2 regions of the Streptomyces sp. NBC_01288 genome follow, and region 1 is predicted to be linked to the other one. Evidence: riboswitches for the same ligand, from Rfam matches in the RefSeq annotation. Region 1 holds a riboswitch; the other holds the start of a gene.
What was found. Region 1 has a riboswitch for glycine ahead of gcvP (aminomethyl-transferring glycine dehydrogenase). Riboswitches for the same ligand answer to the same signal wherever they lie in the genome.
Positions count from the first base shown of each region.

Region 2: linked by a shared signal. The riboswitch ahead of gcvT (glycine cleavage system aminomethyltransferase GcvT) and the one ahead of gcvP (aminomethyl-transferring glycine dehydrogenase) in region 1 are both predicted to bind glycine.

Region 1 is NZ_CP108427.1:8,803,357-8,807,205, forward strand. It holds partial or broken gene OG194_RS39640 (DNA polymerase IV) at 1-1,156, shown strand, start outside; gene OG194_RS39645 (PRC-barrel domain-containing protein) at 1,986-2,357, opposite strand; glycine riboswitch at 2,472-2,567, shown strand; gene gcvP (aminomethyl-transferring glycine dehydrogenase) at 2,755-3,849, shown strand, end outside.
Region 2 is NZ_CP108427.1:3,223,143-3,226,991, forward strand. It holds gene OG194_RS13805 (enhanced serine sensitivity protein SseB) at 1-443, opposite strand, end outside; gene OG194_RS13810 (AAA family ATPase) at 508-1,191, opposite strand; glycine riboswitch at 1,341-1,454, shown strand; glycine riboswitch at 1,455-1,564, shown strand; gene gcvT (glycine cleavage system aminomethyltransferase GcvT) at 1,599-2,726, shown strand; gene gcvH (glycine cleavage system protein GcvH) at 2,838-3,215, shown strand; gene glyA (serine hydroxymethyltransferase) at 3,232-3,849, shown strand, end outside.

The DNA of each region.
Region 1 (3,849 bases):
GGTGATGGGACTGCTGCGGGCGTTGTCGCCGCTGGTGGAGCCGTTGAGTCTGGACGAGGCGTTCGTGGACCTGGAGGCCGGGGGAGCGGCCGGGGACGCGGAGTCGGCGCGGCTGACCGGGGAGCGGCTGCGGGCCGACATACGGGCGGTCACGGGGCTCACGGGATCGGTGGGCCTCGCCGCCTCCAAGATGATCGCGAAGATCGCCTCCGAGCGGGCCAAGCCGGACGGGCTCGTGCTGATCGAGCCCGGGACCGAGCGGGCGTTGCTGGGGCCGCTGTCGGTGCGCACGTTGCCGGGGGTCGGGCCGGCGACGGGTGATCATCTGCGGCGGGCCGGGATCACCACGGTCGACGAGATCGCCGAGGCGGGCGAGGACGAACTCGTACGGCTGGTGGGCAAGGCGCACGGGCACGCGCTGTACGCGATGGCGCTGGCGCACGACGTGCGGCCCGTGGTGGCCGAGCGGGAGACCAAGTCGGTGTCGGTCGAGGACACGTACGACGTGGACATCCATGACCGGACCCGGGTCGGCCTGGAGGTACAGCGGCTCGCCGACCGGTGCGTGCGGCGGCTGCGGGCGGCCGGGCTGTCGGGGCGGACCATCGTGCTGAAGGTACGACGCTACGACTTCTCGACGCTGACCCGTTCCGAGACGCTGCGCGGGCCCACCGACGATCCGGGGGTGGTGCGGGAGGCGGCGGCCCGGTTGCTGGACTCCGTGGACACCACGGGCGGGGTACGGCTGCTGGGGGTGGGGGTCTCCGGGCTGGCCGACTACACGCAGGAGGACCTGTTCGCGCAGGCGGCGGGGGAGCGGGCCGATCTTCTTGAGGAGGAGCACCCCGAGGAGCAGGGGGGCGAGGAGCCGGCGGCGCCCGCGGAGCGGCACTGGCCCGCGGGGCACGATGTGCGCCACGCCGGGTTCGGGCACGGGTGGGTGCAGGGGAGCGGGCTGGGGCGGGTCACCGTGCGGTTCGAGACGCCTGAGGATTCGGGGCCGGGGCGGGTGCGGACGTTCCGGACCGATGATCCTGAGCTGGAGTTGGCGGAGCCGTTGCCGTTGGTGGCGCGGCGTTCTGATGTGTTGCCGGGTGCGGCGCCTGCGTCCGTGGCGCGAGGTTCCGGTGAACCGTCGGAGGAACCGTTGCCTTTGGCGGGGCGGGAGCGGGGTGATCTGCCTGAGGGGGCGATGCCGTTGGCGGCGCCAGCGGTACCGGAGGGCGAGCTGCTGCCGTTGGTGGAGCCGGGCCCTGATGCCCCGCAGGGTGAGGTGGCGCCGTTGGTGGCACGGGGTCCGTGTGACTCGCCTGGTGGGTCGTCGGCGTCGGCCGCGGGATGTCCTGAGGCCTTGCCTGCGGCGCCGACGCCCCTGGAAAGCTGAGGCCCCGACGAGCCGCCTGTCGAGTCGCTGCCATCGGTTGCACGGGGTTCTGGTGTCAGGCCCGCTGGGTTGTTGTCGTCGGCGGAGCCGGGCTCCGGTGTCCCGCAAGGCGAGCCGGTGCTGTCGGCTGCGCGGGGTTCTGGTGTCGGGCCTGTTGAGTCGCTGTTGTCGATGGGGCGTCGTCTCGGGTGTTGCGCAGGGCGCGCTGCTGGCGCAGACCGAGCTGTCGGCATCGGGCGCGTGGCATGCCGACGTGGCGTGTTCCTTACTGACGCCGTAGGTGGCGCCGGCCGGGTGTCCCGCAGGGCGCGCCGCTGTCATCGGTTGCGCGAGGTTCCGATGTCGAGCCAATCGGGCCTGTTGAGCCGCTGCCGTCGGCGGAGCCAAGCCCCGGCGTTTCGCAGGTCGAGTCGCTGTCACCGGGCGACGCGTGGCGTTCCGGCGTCGCGCTTGCTGCGCCGACGCCCTTGTCGGCGCCAAACCTGGATACCCCGCCTGCCGTATCGCCGCCCACGGACACACGACGCCCGGGTACCGCGCCCGCCGCGTCACCACCCCCGGAAACTCCAAGACCCAGCGACGCCCCGCCCCCCGAATCCGCTCACGTGTCGTCCGAGCCCGCCAGTTTGCCGAAGTCGTGGTCCGGGAGGGATGGAGGGGGACCCACGTCGAGGCCGTAGTGGTGGTAGAGCTGGAGTTCCTGGTCCGGGGAGAGGTGGCGGCCCACTCCGAAGTCGGGGGCGTCCTTGATCAGGGAGCGGTCGAAGGGGATGTGGAGGGTGCCCTCGATCAGTTCGCTGGGCTCCAGGGGGACGAAGGCGTCTCTGGAGAACAGGCCGGTGCGTATGGCCGCCCACTCCGGTTCGCCGGTCGCGTCGTCGAGGTAGACCTCGTCGATGGTGCCGATCTTGGCGCCGGTGCGGTCGAACGCCTTGCGGCCGATCAGGTTGCGCGGATCGATATCGGTCTGCACGGGCCCTCCTCCTGGTCGCAACTCATCCGTAAGCACTACAAAAGAGCACATTGAGGAAGGTGGCCACTCGAAAGCTCGGCTTCAACGCGCGCTGGTAGGCTGGCGAACGGCTGCTGACCCCGTGCGGGAGAGTCCTCCAGACTTCATCGGAGGCGCCGAAGGAGCAAATCCTCCCCGGAATCTCTCAGGCTCACGTACCGCACGGACGAGGTCACTCTGGAAAGCAGGGCGCGTGTCGGCGACGGTGTCGACGGCTTGCGCTCTCACCGACGGTGAAAGCCGGTGACCTTCGGGTGGCCGGTGAAGCTCTCAGGTTGAGATGACAGAGGGGGAGGCCGTCCGGCACCCCGCTGTCGTGGTGCCCTCGAAGGTCGTGTCCGACCAGGAGGCCTCCCTGATGACCGTTCCTCGCATTCCGCTCTCCGAGCTCGAACAGGGCATCCCGTTCGAGCAGCGTCACATCGGGCCCGACCAGGAGGCGCGGGCCAAAATGCTCGCGCAGGTCGGCTACGGCTCGCTCGACGAGCTCACGGCCGCCGCCGTCCCGGATGTGATCAAGAACACCGACGCCCTCGACCTGCCGGGCGCCCGTACCGAAGCCGAGGTGCTGGCCGAGCTGCGGTCCCTCGCGGACCGCAACGAGGTCCTCGGTTCCATGATCGGGCTCGGGTACTACGGGACCTTCACCCCGCCCGTGATCCTGCGCAACGTCATGGAGAACCCGGCCTGGTACACGGCCTATACGCCGTATCAGCCGGAGATCTCGCAAGGGCGGCTCGAAGCCCTTCTCAATTTCCAGACGATGGTCGCCGATCTGACCGGGCTGCCCACCTCCGGTGCCTCCCTGCTCGACGAGGGGACCGCCGCCGCCGAGGCCGTGGCGCTGTCGCGGCGCATGGGGAAGAACAAGAAGGGTCTGTTCCTGGTCGACGCGGACGCGTTGCCGCAGACCATCGCCGTGATCGAGACCCGTGCCGAGCCGGCCGGTGTCGAGGTCGTCGTCGCCGACCTCAGCGAGGGCATCCCGGCCGGGATCGCCGAGCGGGAGATCAACGGCGTGCTCGTGCAGTACCCGGGCGCCTCCGGTGCCGTACGCGACATCAAGCCGCTGATCGAGCAGGCGCACGAGCTCGGCGCGCTCGTCACCGTCGCCGCCGATCTCCTCGCGCTCACGCTGCTGAAGTCGCCGGGTGAGCTGGGGGCGGACATCGCGGTCGGTACGACGCAGCGGTTCGGGGTGCCGATGGGCTTCGGCGGGCCGCATGCCGGATACATGGCCGTGCACGAGAAGTTCGCGCGCAGCCTGCCCGGGCGGCTCGTGGGCGTGTCCGTGGATGCCGACGGACACAGGGCCTACCGCCTCGCCCTCCAGACCCGCGAGCAGCACATCCGCCGTGAGAAGGCCACCAGCAACATCTGTACCGCCCAGGTGCTGCTTGCCGTCATGGCCGGGATGTACGCCGTCTATCACGGGCCCGAGGGGCTCAAGGGC
Region 2 (3,849 bases), 5.6 Mb from region 1:
GGGCCGTCGAGGGCGGAGCGGCCGATGCGGCACAGCTCGGCCACCGCGAGGGGCGGGAGCGGGACGCCGACCATGCCGCCCGGGTTCACCGCGATGCCGACCTGCGGGGGCAGCCCGCGGGCGAACTCCACCGCCGGCGCGATCGTGAACGACAGATGCGAGCCGACGACCTGGCGGAACTGCTCCTCGGAGCTGAAGACCGGGACGAACGCCTGCCCCTCGATGTCCAGTGTCGGCAGGTCCAGGGGGCCGCTCTGCGGGCCGCCGCCGCTGGGGAGCGGGACCCAGACGAAGCTGCGGCCGAGCACCTCGACGATCCGGCCGCCGGCCGAGGGCATGCCGAGGGACGCCGAGAGCACCTCCTCCAGCTCGTTGCCCGGCCATCCGCCGTGCGGATGCGGGTGGGGGTACGCCTGACCGGGGAAGTCCGCCGGGAAGTCCATCTACCTACCGCCTGCTGGTGAAACCGCCTGCTGTAACCCTGCTGTGGCTGAAAAGGCTAGCGGCTCAGTCCGCGAAGTCGATCCGGCGCAGCACGTCCGCCGCGTCCCGGTCCAGGAGGATCGCCGAGTCGACGCCCCGGGGCAGATCACCGCGCTCCACCTCGCGCAGCAGGCGGGCGGCGGCCCTGCGGTGGCGCAGGAACGCGTAGCGCGAGACCCCGCGGCCCCGCTCGCGCTGGCCGTCGAGCGCGGTGTCCGGGGTGACGTCGAGGAACACCAGGTGCAGTGTGCCGCCCCGGCGCCCGGCGGCGCGGGCCAGCCAGCCGCGCACCCAGGTCTGCGTACCGCAGTCGTGCACGACGGCTCCGGACGCGGAACGCAGCGCGCGGTGCAGCCCGGCGTAGTGGGCGAGGCGGACCAGGGGGCGGTAGACCGCGTAGGGCAGGGCTCCGGCTGTGCGGGCTTCCCAGCGGTCCCGGGTGTCCTGGCTGTCGACGCGGACGCCGGCGCCGCCCGCCACCGCGCGCCGCATCAGCGTGGACTTGCCGCTGCCGGGCAGGCCGGTGACCACGACCAGGTCGCGGGGGCCGAAGCGGAGTCCGTGCGGGCTGTGGCCGGCGCGCTCGCGGAGGTCGCGGACGACCGGTACCGGGCGGGCCGGGCATGCCTCCCTGGCCGGGGCCGAGGGCTGCTTGGGCAGCGCTACGGCCGAGGTCGTGGCGTACACCGTGGTCCTTGTCACCGTGATCGTCCTCCCTGCGGGGTCAGGAAAGGTTCTCCCCACTGAACGTAAAGAGAAGGTAATGCACGGTGTCTCGCGGTTCCGTTCGCGTCCGGCCACAGGCCTGTTACAAAGCCTGTGCGATGATGTGCCCGCCTAACTGCATACCGGCCGCTTGAATCCGCGCGGGAGAGTCCCCAGTCGTACGTCGTCAGTCGTACGTCGCTTGGGGCGCCGAAGGAGCAAGTCCCTCCCTTGAATCTCTCAGGCCCCGTTACCGCGCGGGCGAGGCACATCTGAAAAGCGGGCCGCCGGCGACGGTGGTCCCACCCAAGGTGCAACCCATGTCCCGCGTGCGGTCATGGCGAACCTCTCAGGTCCCGATGACAGATGGGGAGGAACGACCTCGCCGTCATGCCTTGGGAGACCGACCGATGAGCAGTACCGCCACCCCTGAGAAGCGCCGCACCGCGCTCGACGCGCTGCACCGCTCGCTCGGTGCGACGATGACCGACTTCGCCGGCTGGGACATGCCGCTGCGCTACGGCTCGGAGCGCGACGAACACCTCGCCGTCCGCACGAGGGCCGGCCTCTTCGACCTCTCCCACATGGGCGAGATCACGGTCACCGGACCGCAGGCCGCCCAGCTCCTCAACTACGCCCTCGTCGGCAACATCGCCTCCGTGGGCCTCGGCCGCGCCCGCTACACCATGATCTGCCGGGCCGACGGCGGCATCCTGGACGACCTGATCGTCTACCGGCTCGCAGAGACCGACTACATGGTCGTCGCCAACGCCTCCAACGCGCAGGTGGTGTTGGACGCGCTGGTGGAGCGTTCCGAGGGCTTCGACGCCGTCGTCCGTGACGACCGTGACGCGTACGCCCTGCTCGCCGTGCAGGGTCCCGAGTCCCCCGGCATCCTCAAGTCGCTCACCGACGCGGACCTCGACGGCCTGAAGTACTACGCCGGTCTGCCCGGTACGGTCGCGGGCGTCCCCGCGCTGATCGCGCGCACCGGGTACACCGGCGAGGACGGCTTCGAGCTGTTCGTGTCCCCCGGTGACGCGGAGAAGCTGTGGCTGGCGCTGACCGAGGCCGGGGCGTCGGTCGGGCTGATCCCGTGCGGGCTGTCCTGCCGGGACACGCTGCGCCTGGAGGCCGGGATGCCGCTGTACGGGCATGAGTTGTCGACCTCCCTCACCCCGTTCGACGCCGGGCTCGGCCGGGTCGTGAAGTTCGAGAAGGACGGCGACTTCGTCGGGCGGGGCGCCCTGGAGGCCGCCGCCGCGCGCGCCGCCTCGCAGCCGCCGCGCGTCCTGGTCGGGCTCGTCGCCGAGGGCCGCCGGGTCCCGCGCGCCGGGTACCCCGTCGTCGCCGACGGCCAGGTGATCGGCGAGGTCACCTCCGGCGCCCCCTCCCCCACCCTGGGCAAGCCCATCGCCATGGCCTACGTCGACGCCGCGCACGCGGCGCCGGGCACGACCGGTGTCGGCGTGGACATCCGGGGCAGTCACGAGCCGTACGAAGTCGTGGCGCTGCCGTTCTACAAGCGCGAGAAGTGACAGTCGTCGTAGCGTCACGTCTGTGACCCGGGGCGGATCGCCCCTGTCCGCCGATGTCCTCCGTAGTACCCCATTCATCAGCACTCCCCCGCGTACAGGAGAATTCAGGCCATGAGCAACCCCCAGCAGCTGCGCTACAGCAAGGAGCACGAGTGGCTGTCGGTCGCCGAGGACGGCGTCTCGACGGTCGGCATCACCGAGTTCGCGGCCAACGCGCTCGGCGATGTCGTCTACGCCCAGCTCCCCGACGTCGGCTCCACGGTGACCGCGGGCGAGTCCTGCGGTGAGCTGGAGTCGACGAAGTCGGTGTCCGACCTGTACTCGCCCGTCGGCGGCGAGGTCACCGAGATCAACGAGGACGTGGTGAATGACCCGTCACTGGTGAACTCGGCGCCCTTCGAGGGGGGTTGGCTGTTCAAGGTGCGTGTCGCGGAGGAGCCGGGCGACCTGCTCTCCGCCGACGAGTACACCGCGTTTTCCGCCGGCTGAGGAGTCGTACACCCACATGTCTGTACTGAACACGCCCCTGCACGAGCTCGACCCGGACATCGCCGCGGCCGTCGACGCCGAGCTGCGCCGGCAGCAGTCCACGCTGGAGATGATCGCCTCGGAGAACTTCGCTCCGGTCGCGGTCATGGAGGCGCAGGGCTCGGTCCTCACCAACAAGTACGCCGAGGGGTACCCGGGCCGTCGTTACTACGGCGGCTGCGAGTACGTCGACGTGGCCGAGCAGATCGCGATCGACCGGGTCAAGGAGCTGTTCGGCGCCGAGTACGCCAATGTGCAGCCGCACTCGGGCGCCTCCGCGAACCAGGCCGCGCTGTTCGCGCTGGCCCAGCCCGGCGACACCATCCTCGGGCTGGACCTGGCGCACGGCGGCCACCTGACCCACGGGATGCGGCTGAACTTCTCCGGCAAGCAGTTCAACGTGGTCGCGTACCACGTGGACGCCACGACCGGTCTGGTCGACATGGCCGAGCTGGAGAAGCTCGCCAGGGAGCACCGCCCGAAGGTGATCATCGCGGGCTGGTCGGCGTACCCGCGCCAGCTGGACTTCGCGGAGTTCCGCCGGATCGCGGACGAGGTCGAGGCCTTCCTGTGGGTCGACATGGCGCACTTCGCG